DNA from 3 places in the Rheinheimera sp. MMS21-TC3 genome. Region 3 is predicted to be linked to each of the others. Evidence: predicted binding sites of a transcription regulator. Region 3 holds the regulator's gene; each other region holds the start of a gene.
The links. Region 3 encodes FNR, which switches genes on or off when oxygen is low (the NO sensors DNR and NnrR bind a similar motif). Its sites were predicted from a motif close to TTGATNTANATCAA; they were not measured.
Positions count from the first base shown of each region.

Region 1: a site for FNR is predicted at 1,479-1,492, ahead of RDV63_RS06395 (HAMP domain-containing protein). Genes of this name have one in related genera too.
Region 2: a site for FNR is predicted at 1,457-1,470, ahead of RDV63_RS11930 (putative zinc-binding protein). Genes of this name have one in related genera too.

Region 1 covers NZ_CP135084.1:1,273,808-1,278,026, forward strand. The annotation lists gene RDV63_RS06390 (nitrate reductase subunit alpha) at 1-1,398, opposite strand, end outside; gene RDV63_RS06395 (HAMP domain-containing protein) at 1,740-3,527, shown strand; gene RDV63_RS06400 (MFS transporter) at 3,614-4,219, opposite strand, start outside.
Region 2 covers NZ_CP135084.1:2,441,146-2,445,364, forward strand. The annotation lists gene RDV63_RS11920 (MFS transporter) at 1-176, shown strand, start outside; gene RDV63_RS11925 (NnrS family protein) at 179-1,381, shown strand; gene RDV63_RS11930 (putative zinc-binding protein) at 1,543-1,923, shown strand; gene moeB (molybdopterin-synthase adenylyltransferase MoeB) at 1,940-2,719, opposite strand; gene RDV63_RS11940 (YbaN family protein) at 2,703-3,113, opposite strand; gene norR (nitric oxide reductase transcriptional regulator NorR) at 3,113-4,219, opposite strand, start outside.
Region 3 covers NZ_CP135084.1:1,684,940-1,689,158, forward strand. The annotation lists gene RDV63_RS08390 (DUF2987 domain-containing protein) at 1-154, shown strand, start outside; gene ttcA (tRNA 2-thiocytidine(32) synthetase TtcA) at 221-1,141, opposite strand; gene uspE (universal stress protein UspE) at 1,229-2,161, opposite strand; gene fnr (fumarate/nitrate reduction transcriptional regulator Fnr) at 2,258-2,971, opposite strand; gene RDV63_RS08410 (sulfite exporter TauE/SafE family protein) at 3,006-3,680, opposite strand; gene ccoS (cbb3-type cytochrome oxidase assembly protein CcoS) at 3,680-3,889, opposite strand; gene RDV63_RS08420 (heavy metal translocating P-type ATPase) at 3,886-4,219, opposite strand, start outside.

The DNA of each region.
Region 1 (4,219 bases), 410 kb from region 3:
GCCATCAGCAAGCTGAACTCGCTTAGCTGGTACTTTACGCATTTGCACATCGTCATGAGAAGTGTGTTGGAAGTACTTATATTCGTGTGGTGCGCCACCAAAATACGGGAAACCAACATCGGCAAATTCATCACAATTATCTTTTAATGATAAATGTAATTCTACTTCGCCGTCTTTGTCTTCTTGTTGTAAGTTCCACTTACCTTTTTGGCCCCAACGATAACCAATAGAGCCGTTCGGGCTGGTTAAGTTACCCTCTTTATTAATACCGATGGTTTTCCAATCAGGGTTGTTTTCTTCACCTAAGTTATCCACTAAATCGGCAGCACGTAAGAAGCGACCTTGCGATAAATGCCCCTCAGACTGCTCTAACATAACTAACATAGGCATATCGGTATAACGACGGACATAGTCAGTAAAGTAAGAGCTTGGGTTTTTAACGTGGAATTCAGTTAAAATAACATGGCCAAATGCCATGGCTAAAGCCGCATCTGTACCTTGACGAGGTGCTAACCAGGTATCACCAAATTTTGACGCTTCAGAGTAATCAGGGGTAATTACGCAAGTTTTTGTGCCTTTATAGCGAACTTCAGTTAAAAAGTGCGCATCAGGCGTACGTGTTTGCGGTACGTTTGAACCCCAAACAATAATGTAATTAGAGTTATACCAGTCAGCTGATTCAGGTACGTCAGTTTGCTCGCCCCATACTTGTGGTGAGGCAGGTGGTAAGTCACAGTACCAATCGTAGAAGCTTAAACAGTTGCCGCCCATTAATGATAAATAACGCGCACCTGCAGCATAAGACACCATAGACATAGCAGGAATAGGTGAGAAGCCGGTTACACGGTCTGGGCCATATTCTTTAGTGGTATAAACGTTTGCAGCTGCGATAAGCTCATTAACTTCATCCCAGCTGGCACGAACAAAGCCACCTAAACCACGGCGTTCTTTATAGCTTTTCGCTTTTACTGGGTCGGTAACAATAGAGGCCCAAGCCGCCACAGGATCTTTATGAATAGCTTTAGCTTCGCGCCATAACTTCATTAAATGCTTACGCATTTTTGGATATTTTAAGCGGTTAGCGCTGTAAATATACCAAGAGTAACTAGCACCACGCGGACAGCCACGCGGTTCATGGTTAGGTAAGTCTGGGCGAGTACGTGGGTAGTCAGTTTGCTGCATTTCCCAGGTTACTAGGCCATCTTTAACGTAAATTTTCCAGCTACATGAGCCTGTACAGTTAACGCCGTGCGTTGAGCGAACAACTTTATCGTGCTGCCAGCGTTGGCGATAACCCTGTTCCCAGGTTCTGTCTTCATTAGTTGTAATGCCGTGGCCATCGGCGAAGGGCTCTTTGCGCGTTTTAAAAAAGCGCAATTTGTCTAGAAGGTGGCTCATGGTTAACTCCTGGTCTTATCTTGCATATAGGCGATCTTTGTTTTGATATGGTTACTATAGAAATTACTACAGAATAATGCTTGATATAGATCAAGACGGCTAGTTGCCTAAGTTGTTGTTTAAATTCAAAAATACCTACAAGTAGGTAGTGCCTAATTGTGCTAAAAGCTTGAAAATACAGGGGTGTTGGTGATAGTGACAGATTAGGTTATGCTTTATTTACCTCAGCTAACGCAAAAGGGGTAGCTCGAATTTTCTGGGCTATTTATCAGCTTTGCTGATTAGAATTAATATAAATTTGCTTGCGGATGGCCAAATAGCAAAAGCATTTAGGAGAAGCAATGCAAAAGTTTTCTATAGTGGCTCGGATTAGTGTTGCTTTAGCCTGCATAGTGTCATTAGCTATTGCCACTATTTTAGTGTCTTATTGGCTGTCAGATAAACTGGATAGCCATGCCCAAGCTATTAATACGGCTGGCTCATTACGAATGCAAACTTACCGTTTAGGCTGGTTAACGGTTGAGCCAAATAATCCGCAACTTGAAGCGGCGATTGAAAATATCCAGTTAAGTTGGCACAACGCGATTTTTAAACGAGTGATTCAAGATAACGCTGAAATTACCCCGCTGTATAATCAAGCAGAGCAGCAATGGCAGCAGTTATTACCGGTATTAAGTCAGCTTAATTATAGCGATTTAACTATGCAGCTTGAGCAACACATTAAACAGTTAAACGAATTAGTGCTGGCGATACAGCATGATGCCGAGCATAAAGTGAAAACCTTACGCTCTGTTCAATTAATTGCGTTGCTTTTAACGGTTATGTTGGCGTTAATAATTACTCATTGGTTAAAAGTGAAGGTTGAGCAGCCATTAATAGAATTAACGCGGGCGGCAAGACGAATTGGTCATGGCGATTTTACGGTTAGAGTTAGGCCTCAACAGCCGGATGAATTAGGGTTACTGGCTGAAACTTTTAATAAAATGAATGATGCTATTGGCCATATGTATGGCAACTTAGAGCAACGAGTTGATAAACAAACTAAAAAATTACAACATCAAAATACCCGATTAAATTTTTTATATACCATTTCACGGCGCATGAGTGAAAGTGTGCCGCAACATAAAGATTTTCAACAAGTAATAGATGCACTAAAAAGCATAACTCAGTTAGATAATATCGAATTATGCTTAGTTACCGAGCAAGGACAGCAGCCTTATTTTCAGGTGCAGCCTGGTGCTAATGAAATTGATCCTTGTCAGGAGTTAGACTGCAGTGATTGTTTATCAACTAAAACGATTAAAAACTGCGATAACTTATTAATTTATAATTATCCGTTAAACCGAGACAAGCGTAATTTTGGTGTTTTAGTTGCCCGTAAAGAAAGTAATCATGCGTTAGAGCAATGGCAGCAGGACTTATTAAACTCGGTAGCAGATTTAATGGCTATAGCATTAAGCTTAAAGACCGAAGAAGAGCAAATTAGGCGCCTAGCCTTAATGCAAGAGCGAACGGTAATTGCCCGTGAGCTGCATGACTCGCTTGCCCAAGCGCTGTCATATTTAAAAATTCAAGTCGCGCGGTTAAATAAAGCGTTAGTTAAACAAGATCAAGCAACGATAGATGACGTTAAAATTGAACTAAAACAAGGATTAGATTCTGCTTATCGGCAGTTACGTGAATTACTGACAACCTTTAGGTTAAAAATTGATGGCACTGGCTTATTAGATGCGTTGCACACTACAGTTAAGCAGTTGATGGAGCAATCATCATTACTAATTAAATTAGATTATCAATTAGTTAGTGTGCCCTTAGCGCCAAATGAAGAGGTGCATCTATTACAAATAATCCGTGAGGCCAGCCAAAACGCCATTCATCATAGCCAAGGTAGCTTATTGCAAATTACTTTATTACAACAAAGCGACAAGTCTATTTACTTAGCTATAGAGGATGATGGGGTAGGCATAGATAGCTCACCCGAAAAACTAAATCATTATGGCTTAGCTATTATGCAAGAGCGAGGCAAGCACCTAGGTGGTGAATTAACGATTAAACGCCGAGAGAAAGGCGGAACCGGCGTTTATTTTAGCTTTGTGCCCAGTTATTGGCAGGAGCAAAATGTAAGTTAAACAAAACGGCGCTTTGATTTTATAAACAGAGCGCCGTTTTAGTTTCTGGCTGAAAATATTCGCTTTTTATATAAGATAGCTAATGACTAAGGATTATAAAACTCGCCATTTTTACGTAGGTAATAAAACCAGTTAACTAACAGACATAAACCATAGAAGATAGCAAAACCTATCATGGCATATTCAGGAGTAGTGGCTTTTATCTGCTCGCCTAATACTTGTGGAATATAAAAAGCACCATAAGCGGCTACTGCTGATGTCCAGCCTAATACAGGGCCCGCTTGTTCTTTAGGAAACACGACAGCAATAGTTTTAAAGGTTGAGCCATTTCCAATACCACTGGCGGCAAATAAGCCTAAAAATATTAAGAAGAATGGCACAAAGTATTGCTCTGGCGTTTCAGATTGATAAGCCAATTTCATGTAGTAACCGGCACCTAAGGCACAGGCAATCATAATTGCTGAACAAATTTGCGTTACTAAAGCACCACCTAGCTTATCTGCAATCCAGCCACCAACAGGGCGAATCAAGGCTCCAATAAAGGGGGCAATCCAAGCATAAGTTAAGGCACTTGGCCCATTAGGGTTGGTAGTTTCATGGGTCATTACACCGTCAACCATAATATGGCTATAGCCAAATATTACTTTAATTGACAACGGGAAAGCTGCCGCAAAACCAATAAAAGAACCAAA
Region 2 (4,219 bases), 760 kb from region 3:
TGCCAATTTTATTTGGTGTAGCTCAAGATGTACTAGGCATTGTTACTGGCTGCTTTATGATTTTATATGGTGTGCTTGCACTGTGTATGGTGACAATGTTTTTTGCAAACCAAGCAGCACAATTTCAGCAGCGACTACAATTAGCGCGTGAAAATAACTTTTTACAGGATGAATAAAAATGCAAATTAGTGATCTGGCTACAGAGCAAAAACTGACGCCGTTACTACGGCAAGCATTTAGACCCATGTTTTTATTAGGTGGGGCTTTTAGCGTTATTGCTATGTTGCTGTGGGGGCTTGTCTTAGCGGGTCATATTCACCTAGCCCCCTTTGCTGATGTGTTATTTTGGCATAAACACGAAATGATCTTTGGCTTTGTTGTAGCTATTATTATTGGTTTTTTATTAACCGCAGTGCAAAACTGGACTGGCCTGCGCGCCCCTCATGGCAAAACCTTATTGTTTATTACCTTATTATGGTTAGCCGGCCGCTTAGTCTTATTATTTGGCCAGTCTTTACCCTTAGTATTAGTCGCAGCTATTGATCTTAGTTTTTTACCTGTTTGTGCTTTTTTATTAGCCAAACCGCTTATTCAAACCGGCCAACAGCGCAATTTGTTTTTTATTCCTGTGTTAGCGCTACTGACTATATGTAACTTATTAATGTACATAGGTGTTGCTTATCATCGCTATGATTTACAGCAGCTGGGCAGTCAAAATGCGGTTTGGTTAGTCACTTTATTAATGACCATAGTCGGTGGCAGAGTATTGCCTATGTTTACTGCTAACGGCACTCAAACTAAAAAAGCCGAGCCTATAGTCTGGTTAGATCGTATTGCTTTAGGCTCACTTTGGTTAATATTTATCGTCCACTTTTTTACCTTAACAAGTTATATTCCTACTTATGCTATGAGTGCCTTATTTGCTGTTAGCGCCTTAGCCATTGCTATTCGCTGCGCGCGCTGGAAAATATGGATCACCGCTAAAGTGCCTTTATTATGGTCATTGCATATTGCCTATTGGTTTATTCCAATCGGCTTAGCCTTATATAGCGCCCGTTACGCCGGTTTGCCCATTACTAATAGTGTTGCTTTACATGCTTTAACTGCTGGGGCTATGGGCTCTATGATCTTAAGTATGATGGCACGCGTTTCTTTAGGTCATAGTGGCCGAGTATTAAAACCCAAAGCCATAATGTCCGTTGCCTTTATTTTAGTTATTGCTGCGGCAGTCAGTAGAACACTGCTGATCTCAATTTGGCCGCTTGAAACAACACATTGGTTAATGTTGGGTGTGGCTGCTTGGTGTGTCGCTTATTTGCTCTATGTTATTGTCTACTTCCCAGTATTAACTACCCCGCGTCCAGATGGTCGCCCAGGTTAATAAGGCATTTTGCTACAATACAACTCCAAGCCGATTTACTCTTTAGGGGTAGATCGGCGCTTGCCTAACTGTAGTTTGATATATATCAAATCGATATTTTAATTGCGCTCTAGACTTAAGGTTACAACTTACTTTGTTGTAACCTTATAGGAGCCAAGCCAATGACCACAAATTATAAAGATAAACCTTTAGTTTACGCCTGCTCAGGCTGTTCTAATGTTGCGCAACTAGCCAATGATTTAGCCGTAGTGCTAGACAGAGAAGGTTCTGCCCAAATGTCTTGCATTGCTGGTGTTGGCGGTAAAGTGAAGCAGTTGGTTAAAGTGGCTAAATCTGGCCGGCCTATTTTAGCCGTAGATGGTTGTGCGCTTAATTGTGTAAAGCAAACCTTAGCCACTGTTGATGTGGTACCCACTTGGCATTTAGAGTTAACGTCACTTGGCTATAAAAAACGCGAACATGAAAGCTGCAACCTAAACGATGCTTATAAATTAATGCAGCTGGTACGTACCAAACACTTAGGGCTAGCGACAAGCGATTAACACCCCATGACCAGCCTTAAAGCAAAGAGCAGACCAAGCAATGCGGATCTTTAGTTAAAGTAAACTGCTGCCATTGGCTATACATAGCATCAAATAACTGCAGTTTACCAAATAAAGGCTGGCCCACTTTGGCTAAAATTTTCACCGCTTCAAGCGCTTGCATAGTGCCGACAATGCCAACTACAGGCGATAAAATGCCGGCTTCCATGCAACTTAATTGCTGCTCGCCAAATAGCTGGCTTAAACAATGGTAACAGGCTTGATCGCCCTGCATGCTAAAGCTGGCCACTTGACCTTCAAAACGAATAGCCGCACCAGATACCAAGGGCACCTTTGCCTTAACGCAGCCAGCATTAATGGCGTTACGAGTACTTAAGTTATCGGTGCAATCTAATACTAATGAATACTGCGGGATCAGTTGGGCTAAATCTTCTGCCGTTAAACGCTGCGTCAGAGTATCAATTTGTATTTCACTATTTAACTGTCTCAGCTGGGTTGCTGCTTGCTGTACTTTAGCTAAACCAATATCCGTTTCACGATACAAAATTTGCCGCTGTAAATTGCTGCTATCAATACTGTCATCATCCACCAAAGTAATAGCACCAACGCCGCTAGCAACTAAGTAAGGGGCCGCCGCACAGCCTAAGCCACCCATGCCGATAACCAGTACTTTGCTGGCTAATAAAGCTTCTTGACCGCGAAAGTCCATGGCCGGCAGCATAAGATGACGACTATAGCGCATAGCTTGTTCAGGGGTTATTTGCTTTAGTTCTTTTTTGTTAAGAGGCGTTGTCATTGTTTTTCTCTGCCAGTTGCTCAGGTATCTGCTCTGGTCGCAGCCAGATCCAAATAGCGACGGTTAACATAATTAAAGGTACAGCTATTTTTACCCAGAAAATAGCCGCTGAAAATTGTAATACAATGCCACTTATAGACATCATACCTATAGATAAGTATTTAGCTTTTCTGGGCACTATACCGTATTGACGCCACTTTATTATGGCAGGCCCAAGATGAGGCTGAGCTAATAACCAGCGCTCTAATGCCGGCCAGCCTTTACCGCCCGCCCAAGCACTGACTAATATAAATGGCACTGTAGGCATCACCGGCAATACCATACCTATTAGGCCTAATAATAAGCTGATAATGGCCAAAAAACGCCAAAACAGCACTCCCATAAAGCGCAACATTATTTCATTCCTAAACGTTGGGCTAACTTATGCAGATTACTGGCATCTATTTCTAGCTGCCGTGCTGCCTGTGACCAACTACCTGCAGAGTTAACTAAGGCTTGCTCTATCATCTGGCGTTGTAATTGATTAACTGCTTGCTTTAATGACACACCTGCCACGACTTGTTTATGAATTAACTCATGTTCACCCATTAACGCTGAGCTGGCTTCTATATCTAATAACTCAGAAGCAATAGTGACAATATCATTACGTGAAGCACCATGACTTAGCGCTTTAATTGCAGCGCGGCTAATAACATGCTCTAGCTCGCGCACATTACCCGGCCAGTTATAACTTAATAATGCTAGCTCAGCTTGTGGCTCTAAACGTAAAGCACGCAAGCCTAAGCGACGACTATTTAACTCTAAAAAGTGTCCTGCGAGTAAAGGTATATCGTCTCTGCGTTCTCTTAATGGCGGTATAGGTAACGGATAAACCGACAACCTATGATATAAATCAGCTCTGAATTCACCGCTTTTTACTTGCTGCTTTAAATCTCGATTGGTTGCGGCAACTAAGCGTACATTGACGGTTCTTGATTCATCTGAGCCTAAACGTTGAATTTCACCGTTTTGTAATACTCGCAATAATTTAGCTTGCACAGCTAAGGGTAACTCCCCTACTTCATCTAAAAATAAGGTGCCGCCATCGGCAGCTTCAAAGCGGCCAGCACGTTCGCTATTGGCACCTGAAAAAGCCCCTTTAGTGTGGCCAAATAACTCGCTTTCTGCCAAGCTTTCCGGTAAAGCCGCACAATTTAAATATATTAACGGCTTATTCGCTCGGTTAGAGCTACGATGTAACTGCCTAGCAAATAGCTCTTTACCTACCCCAGTTTCACCTAATAATAAAACCGGCAAGTCTGAATTTGCGACTATTGCTAACTCTTGCAGTACTTGCTGTAGCGGCTTACTTTGGCCAATGAGTTCATATTGCTGATCATTGGCTGTGAATACTGGCTCATTTGCCTGATGCGTTGTTCGCAGCGCTCTATTGGCTTGCTCTAACTCAGTTAACCTAACCGCCGCCTCAACATATAAGCTATAACGCTGTAACTCTATAAC
Region 3 (4,219 bases):
AAGTGAAATAGTTAGCCAATTATCGTCAGAACAACAAGCTGTTACTCAATGTAAACAGAATCGTTGTCAGATAGACTTAACGACAATAACTGCTAGTGAAGCACAGTGGACATTTGCAGAAAAGCCTGTTTATTTATTACCGCTAATGCAATAGTTAAAGTCAATATATAGCCAGTAAAAGGACTCTTTACTGGCTGAATACTTAAGTTAAGCGGTTGTATTAGTTTAAAGCTATATACTGTATATCTGAGACAGGCTCTGCGTCATCATTAGCTTCAAAACCAACTGGAATGGCAGAGATACTTGGCTTATCAAAAGCGATATCGCCCTCACTAATAGCGGTTTCTTTACTTAAATTAGCAAAATCAAATAAATTTCTATCCACCATGTGAGATGGCACTATGTTCTGCATAGATTGAAACATAGTTTCAATTCTGCCCGGAAAGCGCTTATCCCAATCTGTCAGCATCTCTTTTACCACTTGGCGCTGTAAGCCATCTTGCGAACCACATAAGTTACACGGAATAATAGGGAAAGCTTTAGCTATTGAATATTTCTCTATATCTTTTTCTTTACAATAAACTAAGGGTCTAATAACCACATGTTCGCCATTATCGCTAACCAGCTTAGGAGGCATAGACTTCATTTTGCCGCCAAAAAACATATTTAAAAATAGGGTTTCTAAAACGTCATCGCGGTGATGGCCTAAGGCAATTTTGGTTGCGCCTAATTCTTTAGCTGTACGGTATAAAATACCGCGGCGTAAGCGTGAACATAATGAACAGGTTGTTTTACCTTCCGCAACTTTATCCTTAACAATTGAATAAGTGTCTTCGTTAACAATAAGGTATTCAACTCCTAACTCGCTTAGATAATTAGGTAATACCTCTTCCGGAAAACCAGGTTGCTTTTGATCTAAGTTGACAGCAATGATGCTAAATTGAATTGGTGCAGACTTTTGCAGGTTAAGTAAAATATCTAACATAGTGTAAGAGTCTTTACCACCAGACAGGCAAACCATGACCTTATCGCCATCTTCAATCATATTAAAGTCGGCAATCGCTTGGCCTATATTACGCCGTAAGCGCTTATGTAACTTATTAAAACTATATTGTGCTTTGGTTTGCGCTGCGTGAGTCATAATTGTCAACCTAAATCTAAAATGGCGCACATTATAACTAAGGCAACGCAAATACCAAAGTATCCCAGCATTAAAACAGGGTTAAGTTTAGCTTTTCTGTAGTGGGCTAATAAAATCAGCTGGTTTTACTGCAAGAACATCACAGTCTAACTGGTCAATAACATGCTCTGCTGTGTTGCCAATAATTGCCGCTGAAAGACCAGTACGACCTATAGTGCCAATAACCACCATCAGGGCATCATACTCTTTAACAATATTAGGAATGGCATCCTCTGGCATGCCTTCAATTACATGGCATTGTTCAGCTGGTATATCAAATTGCTGGGCTAGTTTAGCGACAGAGTCAATGTGATGTTGCTTCATAGACTGACTGTATTCTTGTGGATTAAATTCGGGTATTTCAATGGCAATATTAACGGGAGTACCAGGGAAGGCATTAACCAAATGCACTTTAGCATCAAGCAGCTTTGCCACTTTAACCGCTTTACTAATAATACGTTGGTCAAGATTAAAGTGATGCTCCTGCTCGCTACCGGCGTGTACAGCCGCAATAATATTGCGGCGTTTAGGCCACTCATATTCTTTAATTAGTAATACAGGGCAGGGGCACTTGCGCAAGATATGCCAGTCAGTTGGCGTGAAAATCATCGACTTCAACACATCATGGTCATGGGTTCCTTTAACCACTAAATCAATTTGTTGCTCAATAGCGGCATGGACTATAGCTTCAAAAGGGCGATTATGCCAAACCACTAAAATTTCTATATCTAAATTATCGGTATTTTGCTTATTAATTAATTGCTTTATCCAATCTTCTCTATCAGTAATGACGGCTTGGCGCATAGCTTCACGCTCTGTACCAGATAGCATAGTTGTCAATTCATAAGAAAAGTCATATACCGCTAAGAACACTGTTAAGCGACAAGCTTGAAGCTTAGCAAGTTGTATTGCGCGATTAAGCGCTTTTTGTTGCTCAGCGGCAGGATCTAACACTACTAACACTTTGCTATAAGCTGACATCTTTGACTCCTAATCATAAAACACCTAATAGTATTTACTTTTAGTATAGCCACTCGTGTTACTTTTGCTGGTAAAAAAAATTGATATTAAGCTAAATTAGCACCGTGCAGATAAGGATGCCAGCTCGGTTAACTGGTTGAGATTAATAATTTTAATTAATTTACCGTCAACAGCGATAAGTTGTTCTTTATTTAACTTACTTAATAAACGACTAACTGTTTCTACGGTTAAGCCTAAGTAGTTGCCTATATCACTGCGGGTCATGGTTAGCCTAAACTCTGTACCAGCAAAACCTCGACTAGCATAACGTTGCGATAGTTGTTTAATAAAGCTTGCGAGCTTTTGTTCAGCAGACTTATGATTTAACAACAGCATCATTTGTTGATCTGCTTGAATATCTTGGCTCATCAAGCGCATCATTTGTTGTCTAAGCCTAGGAAGTTGGCCTAATAATACATCTAGATTAGTGAGAGGGATCTCGCATACCATAGCTGTTTCTAAGGCTTCTGCATAACTTGGATGATGTTGGCTATTAAAAGCATCAAAGCCAAGAATATCACCAGGTAAATGAAAGCCCGTAATTTGTTGTTCACCTTGATTGGTTAGGGTAAAAGTTTTAAACGTACCAGAACGTACAGCAAATAAGGATTTTTGTGGCATACCTGCTTCAAATAGCATATTGCCTTTATGAAATGGTTTTTTGCGTTGAATAATATCGTCAAGTTGGCTCATTTCAATTTCATTTAATGAAAAGGGTAAACATAACTGACTAAAACCACAGTCCTGACACTTTAATACAGACTTTTGCATGCTAGCCCCTTAGAAATTCACCTAGGTTATAAGACTAAATAAATAGACGTGCCGCTGCAAGCCATATTGTATAAACACCATAACAGGCTAATATAAATGCTGTTATGTATCTTAGGGTTAAATTGTTTTTTATCTGAGTTAACTTTTGTGCAGCAATACCTGAGAGTAAGATAGCCGGTAGAGTGCCTAAACCAAAAGCAAACATCACCATAGCTCCCGAGCTAGCACTACCGCTTACTAAGCTCCAACTTAAGGCACTATAAACTAAGCCACATGGTAGCCAGCCCCAACATAAACCATATAAATAAGCTTTTTTAGTCGAGTCTAAGGGTAAACAATGTTTAGTAAGAGGTTGAATATGGCGCCAGATCCCTTGGCCTAGTTGTTCTAATTTAAGCAAGCCAAACCAAAGTTTACTGATGTAAAGTGCCATAGCAATTAATAAGCAACCTGCTATTAAGCGCAACCATAACATAGAGCCACCAGCAACTTGCATAGCACTAGCGCCAAAATAACCAACAGCAGCGCCAAATAAGCTATAAGTAGACAGCCGGCCCAAACTCAATATAAATTGTAACCAAAGCCTTCGTTTCAGATTTGCGTTTGGCATTGCTAGTTGTAAGGCGGCGACTATACCACCGCACATGACTAAACAGTGGCCACTGCCTATAAAGCCGATTGCTATAGCCGCAATCAGATCACTATTCATTAATTATTCGACTGCTTGTTATTAGCAGTGCTCTTAGTAGCGGTATTGTTTTTGGGTTTTATGTCTGCGTTGTTATCATCAAATAAGATACTAAAACCTTGTTTTTCAAGATCATCAAATTGGCCTTTACGTACTGCCCAAAAAAATACCGTTAAACCAAACACAACAAAAACAATGGCAATTGGAATTAAAATGTAAATTACATTCATTTTTTTAATAGCCTTAAAGAGTTTGATACAACTAACAATGAGCTAAAGGACATACCTAGTACTGCGATATAGGGTGAAACAAAGCCGGCAACAGCTAAGGGTATTATAATGAAATTATAGCCAACAGCCCACGCAAGGTTTTGTTTAATTCGCCGTTTAGCAATAGTACTGCCCGTTAATAAAGTCGATAACAAACTAAGATCGGGTTTTAATAATACCACATCTGCTTGGTTTTTAGATAAGTCTGTGCCGGACTCTAGTGCAACAGAAACATGAGCGGCATGAAAAGCGGGGCTGTCATTAACACCATCACCTAACATCATAACCTTA